2 regions of the Clostridium sp. LIBA-8841 genome follow, and region 2 is predicted to be linked to the other one. Evidence: a T-box and tRNA genes for the amino acid it is inferred to sense, from the RefSeq annotation. Region 2 holds a T-box; the other holds one or more tRNA genes.
The links. A T-box is a leader RNA that pairs with one kind of tRNA and senses whether it is charged. The one in region 2 lies ahead of argS (arginine--tRNA ligase), so its partner is inferred to be a tRNA-Arg.

Region 1 (9,977 bases), 750 kb from region 2:
TTTCTATTTGTTATGTTGGTTCTTTAAAATATTTTGATATTTTTTATAGAAATGGCTTCAACGTTCTTATAGTAAATCAAAGAAGACATGGAAAAAGTGAAGGTAAATACTCCACATACGGTTTTTATGAAAAATATGACGTAAACATGTGGATTGAATATTTAAAATCTAGATTTGGAGACGATATAATATTAGGACTTCACGGAGAATCTATGGGTGCAGGAACGGTAATGGAAACTATCCCTTTAAATAATTCTATAAAATTTGTTATTGAAGATTGTGGCTATTCTAATTTCTACAGACTTATAGGCTTTCAAATATCTCATGGTTTCAAAAATAGAATAGTTAGAAAAATTCTTAGCCCTGGCCTTATTTTCGCAGACTGGTTCATGAAATTAAAAGCAAAATTTTCTATGAAAAAAATAGTTCCTATAGATATAGTAGCCTCAACTAAGATACCAATTATGTTTATTCATGGTAAAGAAGATTATTTTGTTCCTTGGTATATGGCAGTAGATTTATTTAATGCTAAAGTTAGAGGATATAAAGAACTCTATTTAGTAGAAGGAGCTGAACATGCTGAATCTTTAGCGACCAATAAACTCCTTTATGAAAAAAGAGTAATGAATTTTATTGAAAAAGCACTATTCTTTTATGACACAAAGTAAAAGCTTCTGTTCTAGATAAATATTGATTTTTAGCTAGACTTTTAACCCTAGCTCAAAACATAGCCAAATAAAAAATGCTTATTAAGCTATAGAAGAAAACTCCTATAAATATAGAAATTTCTATATTTATAGGAGTTTTATTATGTTAACTTCTCTTATCTAGAAGCCTCTTCTGTTTTTATAGAGTTTGATGTAAGTCTATTTATTTCTGCTAACTCTTTTTTGGTTAAATATCTCCATGAACCTATCTTTAAATTTCCTAAACTAACATTCATTATTCTAAGTCTTTCTAGTTTCTTAACTTCATAACCAAAATACTCACACATTCTTCTTATTTGTCTATTTAAGCCTTGTGTTAATATTATTCTGAAGGCATATTTCCCTTCTTTTTTTACTAAACACTTCTTAGTAATTGTGCCTAGTATAGGAACACCATTACTCATACCTTTTATAAATTCATCAGTTATAGGTTTATTTACAGTAACAACATATTCTTTTTCATGATTGTTTCCTGCTCTTAAAATTTTATTTACTATATCCCCATCATTAGTCATGAATATTAATCCTTGAGAGTCCTTATCTAATCTTCCTATTGGAAATATTCTCTTCTCATGATTCATAAAATCAACTATATTTCCCTTTACTTTGCTTTCTGTTGTACAAGTTATTCCAACAGGTTTATTTAAAGCTATATAAACAAGTTCATTTTCAACCTTCAATGATTTACCATCAATAGATACACTCTGTCCTTTTGAAACTTTCATTCCTGTTGTTGCAACAACTCCATCTATTTTGACTCTTCTTTGTTCTATAAGCTTATCTGCTTCCCTTCTAGAACAAAATCCTGTTTCACTTATGTATTTATTTAATCTAACTTCATCTCTAACTTCATTTTTATTTGATATAACTATATCTTTTTCTGAAGCCTTCTTTGCTATTTTTTGTTTTGTTGGATTATTAATTTTTTTCTCTTCATTTCTATGCTTTTTTTTATTAGAAAAACTTTTTTCTCTTCTGTTGTTATTCCTTGATACTTTTCTCACTATAAATAATCCCTTTCTTATTAATTTTTCTTTTCATACCCTGAATTATTTATCTTTATTCTAAAATTATTATTTGCATTATCATCCTTGTTTACACTATCAACATAAGCTGTGATATTATTTAAATCTATAGTATCCACCATTTTTCCAGTTATATAAATACTAACAATTCTATTTGATGGTATCATATCCTGCTCCTCAAAGCCTTTTAATATATTAATCATTCCATCTTCAAATTTATCATTATTTAACTTTAACTCTGTTACTAATATATTTCCCTTTTCTGTTGGTGAATAACTATAGACTATTCTATTAAATCTATTTAATCCAATTTTGACTTTGGATGTTCCTTGAATTAATATGGTAGTTTCTTGTTGCTTATAAATAAATGTAAATCCACCTATAAGAACAAAGGCAATTAAAACAACACTGATTATTATCTTTCTATAATGTCTTAAAGTTTTCTTTTCCTTACCGGACAGTTCCTCTCCAACTTTATTTTCACATCTTGTTTTTATTCTTATAAATTGGCCTTCCTTAGTTAATATTATGGTACTATTTTTCCCTTCTAACATAACTAATCCTTTATAAACAGTCTCTTCTCCCTTAGTTCCTTTTATAACTGCAAGGCTTTCTAAATCCTTAAAGTTTATATTTAGATACATTGCTAAATTTGTATAATTTGCATTGTATAATAAAACTATATAAGCAATTATATAGTTTGACCAATTGATTATCTTTTCATTACTAAAGCCTGTTTTTTTAGCTATAACTTTTGTAGGCAACTCTCTTCTATTCAATATTTTTCTTAAGAGAACTTCCTCATCAACTAAAAAATATGCTATATTAAGAATTAAATTTCTTTCTTCAAGATTAAAAGATTCATTAGAAAGATTTTTTATATTAACTTTAAATTTTCTAAGTTCTTTTATAAAAGTACTTATTTCTTTTTTTAAGATATTCTTATCTAGATTCTTCTTTATATTTCTAGTAGAAAACATATATTTATCTTTTCTAAAAGTTACCTCACTCAATTAAGCTACACTCCTTTATATATATTTTACAAAAAATAAGACTAAGGCAAAAACCCAGTCTTATTCCACTAACTTTCCTTTTACTATTACTCTATTTTTAGCATCCATAGTACATGTAACTAAAGTCATTGTTGCATCTTTAGTAGGCTCTAAAGCTTCTGTTTGACTTGGAGTAACCTCATACATATCTGTTACTTCATAAGTATATTCTTTTCCATTATAAGTAACATTAACCTTGTCCCCATTTTCAAGTTTATCAATGTCTTTAAAAGCCTCTCCAAAATATGACTGTCTATGTCCAGCTATAGCAAAGTTCCCTTTTTCTCCTGGCATAGGTGCTCCTGGAAAGTGACCTACTACATACTTGATATCTTCATATCTAACGCCTTCTATTATACCAATTTCTAAGTCTATCTTTGGAATATTTAAAATACCAATTCCATTTCCTTCTTCAAGTTGTGCCTTTTCTGGTTTCTTACTCTCTTTAGTTTCACTACCTTCAACTTTGTTATTACCATCATTCTCTTCTTCAAAAGTTGCCTCACCATTTGAATTTTCACCTTCTGGAACATCAAAAGTTAGATTCTTAAAACTCTCCAAAACCGCTTGTTGTTGTTTATAAGTATCATACTTCATCCAAATTGTTATCCCAATAAGAGATACCCCTGCAACAATTAAAAAAATCCCTAAAACATTTTTAATTTTTCCCCACACTTCTCAATGCACCCTTTCTATTTAATTTTCCCTTTTATTATAATGCTATCTACTAATTTAAGCTTTAAAATAACTACTTTTATATAAATTTAAATATTTAAAAGCAATAGCACTATTTTCTTTAATTAAATCTCAATTTATTATACCATAGCATATATCATATCTATATAAAATTTTATACAGTAAATACATCTTTTTCATAAATTTGAATTCTTTAATTTATTTATATTTTAATTATATATTACACTCTTTATGTTACAAATTTATTTTTAATCTTTGCTAAATTATAATAAAGATTAATACTCTTTGATAACATAATAATAATTATATATAATGAAACCATAGAAATTATGGTGGCTCTCACCATAATGATAAATATTTTTAAGAGGTGATAAAAATGAGAATCGGAATGGGATATGATGTTCATAAATTAGTTGAGAATAGAGATTTAATTTTAGGAGGAGTTAAAATTCCTTATGAAAAAGGACTTTTAGGTCACTCAGATGCTGATGTTTTATTACATGCAATAATGGATTCGCTTTTAGGTGCTGCAGCTTTAGGTGATATAGGTAAGCATTTCCCAGATACTGATCCTAAATATAAAGGGGCAGATAGCATAAGGCTTCTTGAATTCGTTGGTGAACTTATATATAAAAATAACTATAAAATATCCAATATAGATGCAACAATAATAGCTCAGAAACCTAAAATGGCTCCTCATATACCTACAATGAGAGAAAATATAGCAAAAGCGTTAAATATAAATTTAGACCAAATAAATGTTAAAGCAACAACTGAAGAGGGTCTTGGCTTTACTGGCTCAGGTAAAGGAATTTCTTCTCAAAGTATCTGTCTTTTAATGAAATAAAAAAAGAGTATATAACTTCCTTAACATTGGAAGGTATATACTCTTTTTATAACTTATAAAATCCAACTTTATACTACATTTCTTTAAATCCGATATCTAAAATCCCCTTTTTAGTGCTTATTGCTTTTTATAGTTTATTGAGTTACTGCAACATCTAATTCTTCACTTGTTTCAGTATTCTCTTTCTTTTGGAAAAATGCTATAAATATTATTGCACTTATTCCCATTAAATATGGATAAAATAAGAATTTCATTATTTCAAATGAACTTAATCCTGTTAAAGCTGCTGCTGACATTAACTGTGCTCCATATGGGATTATTCCCTGAACTGCACAAGAAAACATATCTAATATTCCTGCAACTCTCTTTGAATCTAAATTATATTTATTTGAAATATCCTTTGCTAAAGGTCCAACTGTAACAATAGCAATTGTGTTATTTGCAGTACATGCATCAATTAAACTTACTAATAATCCAATACCAAATTCAGCCCCTCTTTTGCCATTGATTCTTTTAGTAACTAAATTTAATACATAATCTATACCGCCATTTTCTTTTATAATCTCAACAATTCCTCCAATTATTATTGAAATTAATATAAGTTCACTCATTCCAGCAACTCCAGCTGATATAGAATCAAAGAATGCTTTTAAATCCATAGCCCCAGTAAAGAATCCGATTCCTCCAGCTAAAATTATTCCACCTGATAATATAGCAATTACATTTCCCCCCATTAATGCTGCTATTAAAATTCCTAGGTATGGAATAACTTTTATTAAATTATAGTCATATTGTCCTACAGAAGCATTAGAACCACTTCCTAAGAATGTATATAATATAATTACTAAAATAGCTGATGGTAATATAACCTTAAAGTTTATTCTAAATTTATCTCTCATTTCACAACCTTGAGTTTTTGTTGCTGCTATTGTTGTATCAGAAATCATTGATAGGTTGTCTCCAAACATAGCTCCACCTACTACTGCCCCAACTATAAGAGGTAATGCTATATTAGTTTTTTCTGCAATTCCCATAGCTATTGGTACTATGGCAGCTATTGTTCCCATTGATGTTCCTAATGATATAGCTATAAATGATGATATTATAAATATTCCTGCTATTAATATGTTTTTAGGTAATATTGTTAAACCTAAGTTTACTGTTGATTCTACTGCTCCCATGTTTTTAGCCACTTCTGCGAAAGCACCTGCTAATATAAAAATTAAACACATTAAGATTATATTGCTATTTCCTGCTCCCTTACAGAATATCTCTATGTTCTTCTCAATCCCTCTTTTTCTGTTCATAAATATTCCGACTAATGCGGCTATTATCCCAGGAACTAAAATAGAAACCGAGTAGAAATCTTTCATTACTATTGAAGTTCCTAAATAGATTGATACAAAAATTATTAATGGTAATAATGCTGAAAACTTTCCTTCTTTCATTTTCTCTCCTCCTAATCTATTTAATAAACCTATCTTATTTATCCTACAAAATAAAAAAACTTCTATCCCAGGATAGAAGTTATTATTCTTACAGATTCTCTTTCTTATCTCTCAGTTTCTACCGCAGGATTTAGCACCGCTATAAATCTTTGCACATGAAATTATTACTGACTTTTATTATTTTAAAATCAGTATTGTTTTAACCGCAAAGAATTACCGGTTGCTGGGTTTCACAGGGCCAGTCCCTCCACCTCTCTTGATAAGATTTATTAAATTTTATTTTTTTTAATACTAACACGCCAAAATTACTTTGTCAATTTAATTTATATTGTTTTTAATAATTTATTTACTTACTAATTTATATAACAAACTTTCAAGCAATATTCCTTCATTAGGTGGATAATCAAATTTTTCACTATATTCTATTGCCTCTGCTATAAAGTTGCATGCTTTTTCTAAAGCTTTTTCATCACATTCGCCTCTTAGTATCCATCCTATTAACAAGGATGCAAAGGCATCTCCAGTTCCACAATAAAATGCATTTATTTTTTTATGAGAATAATTGTAGAACATCTTTTCCTGTTTATCATACAGCACAGTATCAATATATTCATTTCCCTTTGAACTTGGTACACTTGTTATTATACTTATTTTAGGTCCTAAGTTTCCCAAGGAAATTAAATACTCCTTAATCTCCTCTTCAGTTAAGTTTTCTTTATAGTCTTTTCCTAAAAGTAAAGTAGCTTCTGTAATATTAGGAGTTATTATATCAGCATTCTTAATCAAAACTCTCATCTCTTCAATCATTTTTTCACTCATGCCATCATATAGCTTACCATTATCAGCCATAACTGGATCTATAACAACTAAAGTATCTTCTTCTTTAAATTCTTTTATAAAGTCCTCTACAAATTTAACTTGATTAGGATCTGCTAAATATCCACTATAAATACATTGAAAACCTAAGTTAAGCTTTTTCCAATGCTCCTTAGTTTCATATATAAAATCACTTAAATCTCTAATTGCAGGTTTTCCAAATCCATCTGTATGTGTTGATAAAACCGCAGTTGGAAGTGGACATACTTGATTACCCATTGAAGATAATATAGGAATTATTGTCGCTAAAGCTGCTCTTCCATAACATGAAATATCATGTATAGCAGCAATTTTATTCATAGATTTCATTTTTATCTCCCTTCAAAAATCCGCTCTAAAATATATATTTCTCATTACACAGTATTATATTAATTAATTTTTCTTATATCAAATGTACCGATATATTTTAAAATAAAAAAAGCATCGCCTTAGTAAGCGATGCTTGGTGCACCATCAGGGATTCGAACCCTGGACTCCCTGATTAAGAGTCAGGTGCTCTACCAACTGAGCTAATGGTGCATATTGCATTTTTTAAGAGAATTTTACAGTAAAACCTTAAAAAATGGAGCGGGTACCGGGAATCGAACCCGGGTATCCAGCTTGGAAGGCTGGTGTTCTACCATTGAACTACACCCGCTTGGTATGTTTATATGTTAACATAATATTAACATGTTGTCAAGTATTTTTTGATTTATTATTCAAAAAAATGGCTGGGATAGCAGGATTTGAACCTGCGAATGACGGAGTCAAAGTCCGTTGCCTTACCGCTTGGCGATATCCCAACATGGTGTACCTTAAGGGATTCGAACCCCTGACCCACGGCTTAGAAGGCCGTTGCTCTATCCAGCTGAGCTAAAGATACAAACTTGAATCAACAAAAATTATTATACATAATCATTTAAAAATTGTCAACATTTTTTTGAATTTATTTTATATTTTTATTAATACTAAGCGAATTTAATTTTAAACAATATCTTCCAAGTACTTAAATAACACAGTTTTAAATTTTTCTCCATCCTCTTTATTTTTATCAGCATTTTTACAAACTCTATACCATTCTTCTGTAGTCATTCCTATAGTTTTTTCATAACAATCTTCACAATCAGTTTGTAAGTTAGTTTCAACAACAAACTTACCTAATTCTTCAGCATTATTGAAGACTTTTAAGTATAAAAACTCATCTTTATCTCCAATCCAATTGTTATTAAATCTACTACAGAATATTTTTAATTTTCTCATTCCATTTTCAGCATTAAATCCATTTAACTTTCTTAATGCTAAAATATCATTTTTCATTTTCTCTCTATCTTCTTCTGTTGCTTTACTCTTTACTATAGAGATAATTTTTTCTACATCATTTGATGGAATTTGTGTTACTAATTTTCTTTTTCCTTCAACCCATTTATAATAAGCCTCTGGCATAAAGACATATTGTATAAACTGTATGAGGCTATTAAAATCAGGTACCATTACCCAAACATTTTGGAATCCAACATGTCTATTAAATATTACATAATGTAGATATTTTGTGTCTTTAGTTATAGGTTCATCTTTGAACATTCTTCCTTTTAGGGTTTCATTTTTTCTTATTAATTCACCCCAATACTTCTCGGGATTTTCTTCTTTTTTTAATCTTTGACGAAATAAGTTACGCATCTTAAAACCCCCTTTATATATTTTATAATTTAATTATATTGCTAACTTTTTTTAACATCAAAGTGTAAAAAATCCTAAATTTCTTTATATACCCTCATATCTATTTAAAAAAGCTCGCTTATATTGATTAAACTATTTTTTTATGCTATTTTATTACTATAAATGGGTATATCAAAATTAAGGAGGATTATATGTCTTATTGTTGTGAGATTTGTGGTGATTACGCTGATGTTCATCACATAGTTCATAGAGCAGAAGGTGGTCTAGATTTCAAACTAAATTATAAATATTTATGTAAGAAACATCACCGTTCTAAAAATGGTCCACATAGAGATAAGTTTGTAGATTTAAATTATAAACTTGAAATGCAGAATAAACTTAATGAGCTTTTTATAAAAAGTTTTTATACCGGTAATGATATAAAAACTATGCTAGGGCTTACACCAGGTTCCTTAAAAAAATTAACTAAGAACCTAAAGCGTTATAAAGAAGGATATTCTAGAGATGAATTAATATTTAATCTCATGGGCAGAAAAGTTTATTCAGAAGAATATATAGAAGATTTCATGTTGCAAAAAGCAATAAGTTGTATATAAAATGTGCTGTATCAAAACTATTAATTTAATTTTAGGTTTTGATACAGCCTTATTTTTTTATTTCTCTAATTATTTAATATTCTTAAAGAAATAAACTCTATTTCGAATTTATCTATAACCTTATCTTTATTTAAATCATAAATTTCTATTTCACTCCATCCTTCAGAGTTTGAATTTTTTCCAAAATTCATTGAGACTAATGATAAATCACCTATATTTAAGAAACCATCATCATTTAAATCTCCCGTTAATTCATTTATCTCTAATGAATCAAATATAACTTTAGCATCTTGAAGAGCTCCTATATTTTCTTTCATTTTTCCTACAGCACCTGTATTTAAACATTCTTCTGCCTTAATTAAAGCATCATTTAAAAGTCTTTTAGCACCGTAGATATACTCTCCAACTTCATATCCTTCTTTGACATTATCACTTAATATTTTATATTCATTTATAATAGAATCTAACTGTTCTCTAACTTCTTCAAATATAGCATCACCTGGTGTATCTAATGAAAAACTACAAGTTAAACTATTATAATTATATATTCTTAAATCCTTTAAAATTTTCTTAGCAATTTCTAGATGTCCCCTATGATTTGGATTCCCCTCTAAGAGCCAAGATTCTCCAAGCCATTCTTGATTTTCATTTAATTTTCTCCAATACTCATAGTGATCTATTAATAATACTTCTTCCTCTTTAGCTACTTCCCTTATAACTTGCACATAATCCTCTATATTCTTTTCATTCTTAATTGGTGTTTGTAAAACTGGTACGGCTCCTATTTCCTCAGTTCTATTAACTATTGAAATTAAATTGGCTTTAAATTCTTCAGGAGTAATGTTTTCATTGCCTCCAATCATAATAAAAGTAGCTTTAGGATTATATTTAGTGGCTAAATTATCAAAATTACTTAATAAATATTCAGAATTAGCATCTTCTACAGCGGAGTTCACCATAAACTTTTCTCTTTTAGCCATACTTCCACCATTTAACTCCCAACGTACTCTTTCTTCCAAATACTCTACATAATTCTTGTAACCAAAAGTATCTCCTTTTCCAGTAGTATCATCA
Region 2 (9,977 bases):
TTTTGGTATGCATTGGGGAATCGAATATAATAGTGAACCTAGCAAGTATCAAATTCAAATAGCTGAGGCTTTAAATGAGTATGGGGTTGATTTAATACTAGGAAGCAATCCTCATGTTATACAGCCTATAAATGAAATTGAGAGGGAAGATGGTCATAAGACACTAGTAGCTTATTCTTTAGGGAACTTTATTTCAAATCAAAGAGAAGAAACAATGGGAGAGAGAAGAACAGCAGATGGGATTATACTAAATTTAACTTTAGATAAGACTAGAAAGGGAGTAGAAATAGAAGAATGGGGATATACTCCAACTTGGGTTTATAAAATTCAAAAAGAAAATAAAAAGTCTGATTATTATATATTACCTGTAGAAGAGACATTAAATAGTGAAGAAGGTAAAGACTTAGATAAAAGTATTATAAATGAATTAAATAAATCTCTAGAATCAACCAGAAGTATAATAGAAAAGTAAAGTCTACAGGAGATATTCTCCTGTAGACTTTTATTATGCTTTTTCGATAATTAAATCCTTATTGTAAATTTCTGAGAATGCTTTAGCACTTCTCTTTGCTTGACGTATTTCTAACTCTAAATCATAGTCAGAATAAAGTTTTAATGTAACTGTATCTTCATCAATTATTACATCAAGATTTTTTACATGGCCAGTTAATCCTCTATCTAATCCCTCAGCAAGTTTAAGAATAACTCCTAAATATTCAACATGCTTTAAATCAAGTCTGTTTATTATAGTAGAATATTTTGCAAGTGGTGCTTGATAAGAATTATTTCTATGGTAAGCAGCACATAAGGCACTTAATAAAATTTCTTTATGTGTTAATCCATTTATGTGGGAGCTTAAAATAACATAGAATGAATGAACATGGTGATCATAATATCTTATGCTTATACCACAGTCGTGAAGTAGTGAAGCAGTTTTTAGTATGTTTTTAAACTCATCACCTAAATGATGAAGTGGTTTTAAACCTTCAAATAATGAAAATGAGAGTTTGCATACATTTTTAGCATGAGGAATGTTTATATTTAAAGTGTCCATAATTCCTTTTAAACTCACATCTAAAATATCATCATCATTATGGAATGTATTTGTCATATATTCATATATAAGTCCTTCTCTAAGACCACGACCGCAGATTATTACCTCATTAGTACTAGTAAAGCTTAAAACTTCTTTTATTAAATTTGTAGAAGCAACTATAACATCAGCCCTTGCTGGAGAAAGTCCTTCAACCTTTTTCCTTTGACGAAGATTTTTACTTTTTAGTAAGTGGAACATTTCCTCAACATCATAATCATAAAGAACATAATTATGAACTATATCAATGGGATATCTTTTTCTACGTCTATCCATTTTTCCTAGATTTCTAAAAGAACCCCCAACACCTATAACTGAATCAAATTTATTAGATTCAAGCCAATCTACTTTTTCAAGATGTTCTTTTATATACTTAACACAGTTAGTATTATTCTCATAGGAAATCATATCATTTAATTGGAACATTGATGTTAATGTTACATATCCAAAAGGAAGAGTAACTTCTTTATATATATTATTATCTTTTAACCAACAAACATGGGTATTGTTTCCGTTTATATCTAAAAGAAGAGAATTATTTATATAAAGAGAGTTTTTAACTCCTAAAAAATTATAATGAATCTCTTCTTCGTTAGATAAAATTCTAAGATCTAACCCAAGTTCTTTTTTTATTATTTCTTTAAGATTAATTCTTTCATCTAATTGTCTTATGCTTTCAACACCTATAAGTATGATTTTAGATGCTCCACAAGAGATGCACATAGATTTAAAAGCTTTTATAGATGAAATTGTAAGTTTAATTTTTTCTTCGTCCAAAACAGAACAAGCGAATAAATCAGAACCAAGTCTTATATGTTCTTTTAATTCATCGATTATTCTAAAATATCCAGAATTCTCAACCTCAGCAAGCGTTAATCTTACAGAGTTAGAACCGATATCTATTACTCCTATTCTATCCATTTCTTTTCCCCTCTACTTGTTTAAAATATAATTTGATTATAATACTGATACTATAGAATTTCAAAGAAGTTTTCAATGGGTATTTTAAAATAAAACTTTATTAATAATAAATAAAAGAGGATATTGACAGTATTTAAGGTAAAATAATATAATAATTAAGAAAAGATAATATAAAAAGTCTGTGAAGAGAAGAGTAGTCTTTATGATTTCTTAAGCGAGTAAGGGATGGTGTAAGCCTTATAGAATAGTATGGATGAAGAGAGCCTCTGAGATTGCATTTTAGTATTTCATTATTAAAATGTCGCTTATGCGTTAAATTATAAGGTGGGTTTTTAACCAATTAGAGTGGTACCGCGGATATATCCGTCTCTTTGTTTCAAAGAGGCGGTTTTTTATATTGTAAATAAATTTATATTTTGGCAATAATGTCACTATATAATGTGTTTTTAAAATTAGCATATAAATAAGGAGGATAATTATGGATTACAAAAAGTTGGTTGCAGAAAGAATTAAAGAGCATGTTGATTTAGAGTTAGAGAATATAGAAAAGCTTATAGAAATACCACCTAAGCCTGAAATGGGGGATTTTGCATTTCCTTGTTTCCAATTAGCTAAGGTTATGAGAAAAGCTCCTAACATGATAGCAGCTGAGTTAGCTGAAAAAATAAACAAAGAGGGATTTGAAAGAGTAGAGTGCTTAGGACCTTACTTAAACTTCTTTGTTGATAAAGTGGCTTTCTCAAAGAATGTAATAAATAAAGTTTTAGAAGAGGGAGATAACTACGGTTCTTCTAAAATAGGAGAGGGAAAAAATGTTGTTGTTGAGTATTCATCACCTAACATAGCTAAGCCTTTCCATGTTGGACACTTATTCACAACAGCTATAGGACATTCATTATATAGAATGTTAAACTTTGAAGGATATAACCCAATAAGAATAAACCACTTAGGAGACTGGGGAACTCAATTTGGTAAATTAATATCAGCTTATAAAAGATGGGGTAATGAAGAGGCTTTAGAAGAGGCTCCAATAACTGAACTTTTAAGAATATACGTTAAATTCCATGATGAGGCTGAAAATAATCCAGAGCTTGAGGACGAAGGAAGAATGTACTTCAAGAAGCTTGAAGACGGAGATGCAGAAGCTGTAGCTTTATGGGAAAGATTTAAAGACTTATCATTAAAAGAGTTTAATAAAATATACGGTATGTTAGGGGTAGACTTTGATTCTTGGGCTGGAGAAAGTTTCTACAATGACAAGATGGATGTAGTAGTAGAAGAGTTAGAAAAAGCTAATATATTAACTGAAAGTAATGGCGCTAAGGTTGTAATGTTAGATGAGTACAATATGCCACCTTGTATAGTTGTTAAATCAGATGGAGCATCAATATATGCAACAAGAGACTTAGCAGCGGCTATGTACAGACATAACACTTATGACTTTGATAAATGTATATATGTAGTTGGTAAAGACCAAATATTACACTTTAATCAAGTATTTAAAACATTAGAATTAGCAGGAAATGAATGGGCTAAAAACTGCGTACACATTCCATTTGGATTAGTTAAGTTTGCAGATAGAAAACTTTCAACAAGAAAAGGTAATGTAGTTTTACTTGAAGATCTTTTAAGTGAAGCTATAGATAAAACTAGAGAAACTATAGAAGAAAAGAATCCTTCATTAGAAAATAAAGAAGAAGCAGCTAAGAAAATAGGTATAGGTGCAATAATATTCACTTACTTAAAGAACTCAAGAGAAAGAGATATAGTTTTCGATTGGAAAGAGATGTTAAGCTTTGAAGGAGAAACTGGTCCTTATGTTCAATACTCATATGCAAGAGCTAAGAGTATATTAAGAAAGGCCGAAGAGCAAAATATAACAGCTGAGCCAGACTTCACAAAATTAACTTCAAAAGAAGAGTTTGAATTAGCTAAAACATTAGAAGGATTACAAAAAGCTATAATATTAGGAATAGATAAATTAGAGCCTTCTGTTGTAACAAGATATTCAATAGAAGTAGCTAAGGCTTTCAATAAGTTCTACAATAATCATACAGTATTAAATGTAGAAGATGAAGGTTTAAAAGCTGCTAGACTTGCTCTTATAAAAGCTACTGCACAAGTTATTAAGAATGCTTTATTCTTAATAGGAATAAATGTAGTTGAAAAAATGTAGTTTATAATAAAAAATAACCAATTCCTTTTGGAATTGGTTATTTTTTTATTTTTTTTTATTTTTTTTACTAGGACAACTTCCTTTAGAAGCACATTTGCTGCAACCGCTACATTGTCCTTTTGATGACTTTTTAAAGTTTTTATATAGTATAACAACCACAGCTAATACTATTAAGGCTGTAATAAAAATTTCCATAAAAACACCTTCTTTAGAATATTAATAGACCAATATGATAAATTATGAAGGCACTTACCCAAGCAACTACAAATTGGAATATTACTGATAAAATTGTGAATTTACCACCATATTCTTTCTTCATAACACCTACAACACTTATACATGGTGTGTAAAGTAATACAAATACCATAAATGAGTAAGATGAAATAGCTGTAAAGAATTGTGGTAACATATGAACTAAGTCACCTTTATAAATAACTTCCATTGTTGAAATTATAGTTTCTTTAGCCATTAAACCAGTTAATAATGAAACTGAAGCTTGCCAATCTCCAAATCCTAATGGAGCGAATATAGGAGCTATAAATGAACCTATATTATATAAGAAACTATGAGTTATATCTTCAACCATTCCACTGAAGTTGAAACTTTGAAGGAACCAAATAACAACACTCATTGCAAATATAATAGTTCCAGCTTTTTTTAGGAAATTCTTTGATTTATCCCAAAGTTGACCTAATACAGATTTAATTTCTGGTACTTTATATTCAGGAAGTTCTATAATAAAAGGTTCTTCATCTTTCTTGAATAAAGTATTTTTAAACACTAAGCCTAATATGAAAGCAACGATTATACCTAGTATATATAAAGAAGCAACAACTAAAGATGCATTTTCTGGGAAGAATAATCCAGCGAATATTACATATACAGGTAATCTAGCATTACATGACATAAATGGTGCTAAAAGAGCAGTAAGTTTTCTATCCTTTTCACTTTCTAAAGTTCTAGCTGACATAATAGCAGGAACTGTACATCCGAATCCTGTTATCATAGGAAGAAAAGCCTTTCCAGAAAGTCCTATTTTTCTCATGAACTTATCCATTAGGAAAGCAACTCTAGCCATATATCCACTATCTTCTAATATTGATATGCATAAAAATAATGCTAATATTATTGGTAATAATACTATGATTCCACCTACACCTGCTACAATACCATCAACAAGTAATGATTGGAACCATGGAGCTGTACCTGATAAAAGATTACTTAAGTATGGCATGAAAGTATCACTTAAAAAGCCATCTAAAGCATCTGAAATAGGTTGTCCAACCCATGAGAATGTAAATTGGAATACAAAAATCATAAGTACTATAAATAATGGGTATGCAAGCCATGGGTTTAAAAATATTTTATCTAATTTGTCTGTTAGGTTTGTTGAAGAATTATTAGACCTATTAAAACAGTCTGATAATTTTTCCTCAATAAATTTATAAGTATTAGCCTCATCCTTAAATGAGTAAGTATTTTTGTCTAAGTATTTATCAAAATTGCCTTTATTTATGAATTCTTTAACTTCATCTAAGCCTTCTTTTTTAGATGCTGTTATAGGAATTACTTTAAGGTTAAAAGCTTTTTCTAATTTTTTTGGATTAATCTTAATTCCCTTTTTCTCGGCTATATCGTTCATGTTAAGAAGCAATACTATTGGCTTCTTAAATTCTTTAAGTTGCATAGTTAGATATAGGTTTCTATCTAAGTTAGAAGCGTCAACTATATTTAGTATAAGGTCAACCTCTCCAGACTCTAAGAATTTTTTAGATACCTTTTCCTCGTTTGAAAATGTATCTAAAGCATAGATACCAGGTAAATCAACTATTTTGTTAGAGTTGAGAAACCCTTCCTTTTTATCAACTGTAACACCTGGCCAGTTTCCTACGTGTTGGTTAGAGCCTGTTAAGGCATTGAATAGAGTAGTTTTACCAACGTTAGGATTACCGAGTAAAGCTATTGTTGTCATTAGTTTTCCTCCTATTAAATTATTCTATTTTATTTATTATTTTAAGATTATATTTTTAGCATCTTTTTTTCTAATAGCTAAATCAAAACCTCTTAAGTTTACTATTAATGGGTCTCCTAAAGGAGCTATTCTTTTTAATTTTATTTCTGTTCCTTCAATGCATCCTAAAGCAAGAAGTCTTTTAGCCAGACCGTCATGTCCACAAATTTTATCTATAACACCGGCTTGTCCGATTTTTAAATCATATATACTCATCTTAAGCACCTCACTAAATGAAAATCATTATCAAATTCATTTAAATTATATCAACTTGACAGGAATTTGTCAATTGATAAATTGTATTAATTAAAAATTCAATTAATGTTTATTAATACTTAACTAAAGAGTGATATAATGATATAATATTTCTGTTATAAGTTTATATAAGAAAAGAGTGATAAAGTGATCATAAAAGAGCATGAAATAGATATAAATGATTTAGATCTTAGTAATGCCCTATCTTTTAATGAAAATTATGATATATATAAACAGGCTGTATATTTTGATTTAGAACACTATGTATATAAAAAGCCTAAGTGCATAGGTGTTTTTGGAGCGGGATATTATGATGAGGAGAAATCTAAGTTCATGATGACTCAATATATGATAGAACATAAGGGAGAAGTAAGAGATATTCTTTACTTAGCAAAAAAATATTTTATAATGGTTGCTGCAGAGCAAAAGAAAAAGTATATAGTAACTTTTTCTGGGAATAATGATTTTACAGTTATAAATTATTTGTTTGATAAATATGGAATAAATTTTGATTTTAATAATTACTTTAGATCTGTGGATATACAGAAAATTTATGAGCATACTTTTAAGCAAGGGATAGGTCTTAAGGCTTTAGAAAAGAAATTTGGTATTGAAAGAGAAGGCGATGTTCTTTCAGGGTCAAATTTAGCAAAAACATTTCATAAAGTTTTAAAAGATAGAGAGTATTTTCAAAGAATGCCAAAAGAAAAGGTTGAGAAAATACTTGTTTATAATGAGCAAGATGTTGTAAATTTATTTTACATATTGTTGAGTTGGAAAAGTATATTAATTAGTGAAGACGACAGTGAAGTTGAAGCAACTGAGGAATAATAGTTTATTATAGAATAAAAAACTATAAAAACTAAAGGCACCAAGTTTGGTGCCTTTAGTTTTTATGCCTTTTTATAGAGTTTCCATCAGAGGTTAGAATAATAGTTCCATCTTCATCGGTTCTAAAAATTTTACTTTTATTATCTGAAAGTTTTTTTAGAACTTGAGAAGAGGGATGGCCATAGGAGTTATCTAGGCCTGAAGAGATAATTGCTATATTTGGAGAAACTTCTTTTAGAAATGAATCTGTTGTTGAAGTTATACTGCCATGATGTCCTACCTTTAACACATCTGATTTTAAATCTTTATTTAGTTTTAGAACTTCCATTTCAATCTCAGCTTCTGCATCTCCAGTAAACAAAAATGAAGTTTCACCATAAGATATTCTAAGGAGAGATGAGTAGTTATTTATATTATCATATTCATTATTTGAAGGAGAGTATATTTCTACTTTAGTATTTTCACCTAAATCTATTGGGTGAGAATCAGATAATATGTTTATGGAAATATTCTTTTCTTTTAGAGTTTTAATCATATTTTTAAATATATCAGTATTTTCTGTGACTTTAGGTGCAGAAAAGTAACTCACATTAAATTCCTTAAGAATAGATTGCATGCCTCCAATGTGGTCAGCATGGGGATGTGTTGCTACGACGAAATCGATATTTTTTATTCCAAGATTTTTTAAATAGTTTATAAGAGATTCAGAAGAATCTGGTGTACCTGCATCTATTAAAAGATTTTTATTATTTGTTTGAACTAAAGCAGAATCTCCTTGTCCTACATCTATGTAATGAATTATAAAGTCATAATTGGGAATTGAATATGAGGGTGAGTAATAAAGTATTGATATTAAAAGTAAAATAATTAGAAAAAAGCTGAATTTCTTAGTTGTAATTTTCAATTATAAAAACTCCTTTAAAAAATAAGTAATAATATAATACATTATTAACCTATAATTCAATTAATAAACTCAATTTAGTTAGTTTATAATTACAATAGAAAAAAATAATGGAATATTTTGAAAAGATACAACTTTGGTGTTATAATTGAGTTGGAGATAATACATTTTAAACTTGTATTAATTAAAAAGGGGGCTTAATATGAAAAAAGAATTTTGCTTAAAGCATGGAAAAGTAACAATGAACTTCACTGCTAAATATTGCGATAGTTTTGAGTCAATAATAAATAGTGAAGGGTTTAGAAGAGTTCTGGAAGCTTATTTAAAAAAGGCTAAAAATAAGAAAAGTCATAACTTTAGGTTCTTAAGTGAAACTATAGGTACTGAAGACATAAAGGTAATATCAAGGTACTTAATAAGCACATTAAAACTATTATCCATGATGGGGGCTCATGAGGTATTAGTTGTCAATGAGGCTTTTGAAGGGTTACTTGAGGATAGAAAGTCTTTTGCAAGTGTTATAGATGATGTTTATTCTTTCTGGAGGAAATTAGAAAGATATACTGTTATTCAAAATAATAAAGTAAAAGATGGAATTGCTGCAGTAGGATTTGTAGATGCAAATAGAAGCTTTAATGATCTTGTATTAAGATTTTATAGAAGGATTCAAAAGAATTTATTAGGAAATATGCCTAATATACTTAGACAAGTTTCTGCAGGTGGAAATGCAGGGATTATGGTGAATAATGTAATTTGGCCAAGTCCAAGAGAATACGCTATATTAGAAAACATTCCGTTTATAGATTCAATATCTTTAGAGGCACCATTTATAACTTATCCTAATAAGAATACTAGAGATGGTATTTTTTCAGAAATAGATGAAAATCCATTAAGAGGTGCTCATATAAATAATGAAGAATGGTTCTGTTATCCAGCTAAAGTAGGAGAATTATTAGCTTATGTATATTTCCATAGAGATTTTATGTCTCATGGAATAAGCCTATGTAATTTATTTGATTTAGCTACGGCAGAGGAATGTAGAGGGATTAAACCAGATATAGTATATGTATTTGGAGCAAAGGATGATGAAGAGGATGTAAAAACTTGCTTCTATGATGATGAAAAGAATAATATAATGTTAGGATATGCTAATTATAGTGAAGAGATAGATTATTTTGGATATATGAAGAAAATGATTTTAACTCTACACAATATAATAATGATAAAAAGAGGATACATGCCTATTCATGGAGCAATGGTTAATGTTGTTCTTAAAAATGGAAAAGAAGCTAATGTTGTAATAATGGGTGATAGTGGAGCAGGTAAATCTGAGAGTCTAGAAGCCTTTAGAACATTAAGTGAAGAATATATAAGCGATATGACTATAATATTTGATGATATGGGTGTATTTAAAAATGTTAATGGCGTAATTAAAGGGTATGGAACAGAAATTGGTGCCTTTGTAAGACTTGATGACTTAGATCAAGGATATGCTTTTAAAGAAATTGATAGAAGTATATTTATGAATCCAGATAAAATAAATGCAAGACTTGTTATGCCAGTTTGTAATTATGATGAAATAGTAAAAGGATATGATGTTGATCTTTTCCTTTATGCAAATAATTATGATGGTTTAAAGGATGGAGAAAAATCAATTCAATATTTTAAAAATCCAGAAGAAGCAAAAAAAGTTTTCAAAGCTGGTGCTAGAATGGCAAAAGGAACTACTACAGAAAATGGATTAGTAGAGTCATATTTTGCAAATCCATTTGGACCAGTTCAGAAAAAA

Region 1: it encodes a tRNA-Arg, which carries the amino acid that the T-box ahead of argS (arginine--tRNA ligase) is inferred to sense. The anticodon was not compared.

Annotation. Positions count from the first base shown of each region.
Region 1 covers NZ_CM173488.1:3,437,492-3,447,468, forward strand. Annotated here, with positions in the region: gene AC2A4K_RS15235 (alpha/beta hydrolase) at 1-668, shown strand, start outside; gene rluF (23S rRNA pseudouridine(2604) synthase RluF) at 824-1,711, opposite strand; gene AC2A4K_RS15245 (anti-sigma factor domain-containing protein) at 1,732-2,745, opposite strand; gene AC2A4K_RS15250 (class D sortase) at 2,806-3,459, opposite strand; gene ispF (2-C-methyl-D-erythritol 2,4-cyclodiphosphate synthase) at 3,857-4,327, shown strand; gene AC2A4K_RS15260 (Na+/H+ antiporter NhaC family protein) at 4,462-5,775, opposite strand; SAM riboswitch class I at 5,877-6,041, opposite strand; gene AC2A4K_RS15265 (pyridoxamine kinase) at 6,118-6,960, opposite strand; tRNA gene AC2A4K_RS15270 (tRNA-Lys) at 7,095-7,170, opposite strand; tRNA gene AC2A4K_RS15275 (tRNA-Gly) at 7,215-7,288, opposite strand; tRNA gene AC2A4K_RS15280 (tRNA-Gln) at 7,359-7,433, opposite strand; tRNA gene AC2A4K_RS15285 (tRNA-Arg) at 7,437-7,513, opposite strand; gene AC2A4K_RS15290 (hypothetical protein) at 7,615-8,307, opposite strand; gene AC2A4K_RS15295 (HNH endonuclease signature motif containing protein) at 8,499-8,903, shown strand; gene AC2A4K_RS15300 (GDSL-type esterase/lipase family protein) at 8,969-9,977, opposite strand, start outside.
Region 2 covers NZ_CM173488.1:2,691,234-2,701,210, reverse strand. Annotated here, with positions in the region: gene AC2A4K_RS11690 (CapA family protein) at 1-472, shown strand, start outside; gene AC2A4K_RS11685 (Ppx/GppA phosphatase family protein) at 506-2,014, opposite strand; T-box leader at 2,187-2,388, shown strand; gene argS (arginine--tRNA ligase) at 2,493-4,190, shown strand; gene AC2A4K_RS11675 (FeoB-associated Cys-rich membrane protein) at 4,236-4,385, opposite strand; gene feoB (ferrous iron transport protein B) at 4,399-6,162, opposite strand; gene AC2A4K_RS11665 (FeoA family protein) at 6,199-6,417, opposite strand; gene AC2A4K_RS11660 (ribonuclease H-like domain-containing protein) at 6,604-7,287, shown strand; gene AC2A4K_RS11655 (ComEC/Rec2 family competence protein) at 7,343-8,191, opposite strand; gene AC2A4K_RS11650 (phosphoenolpyruvate carboxykinase (ATP)) at 8,391-9,977, shown strand, end outside.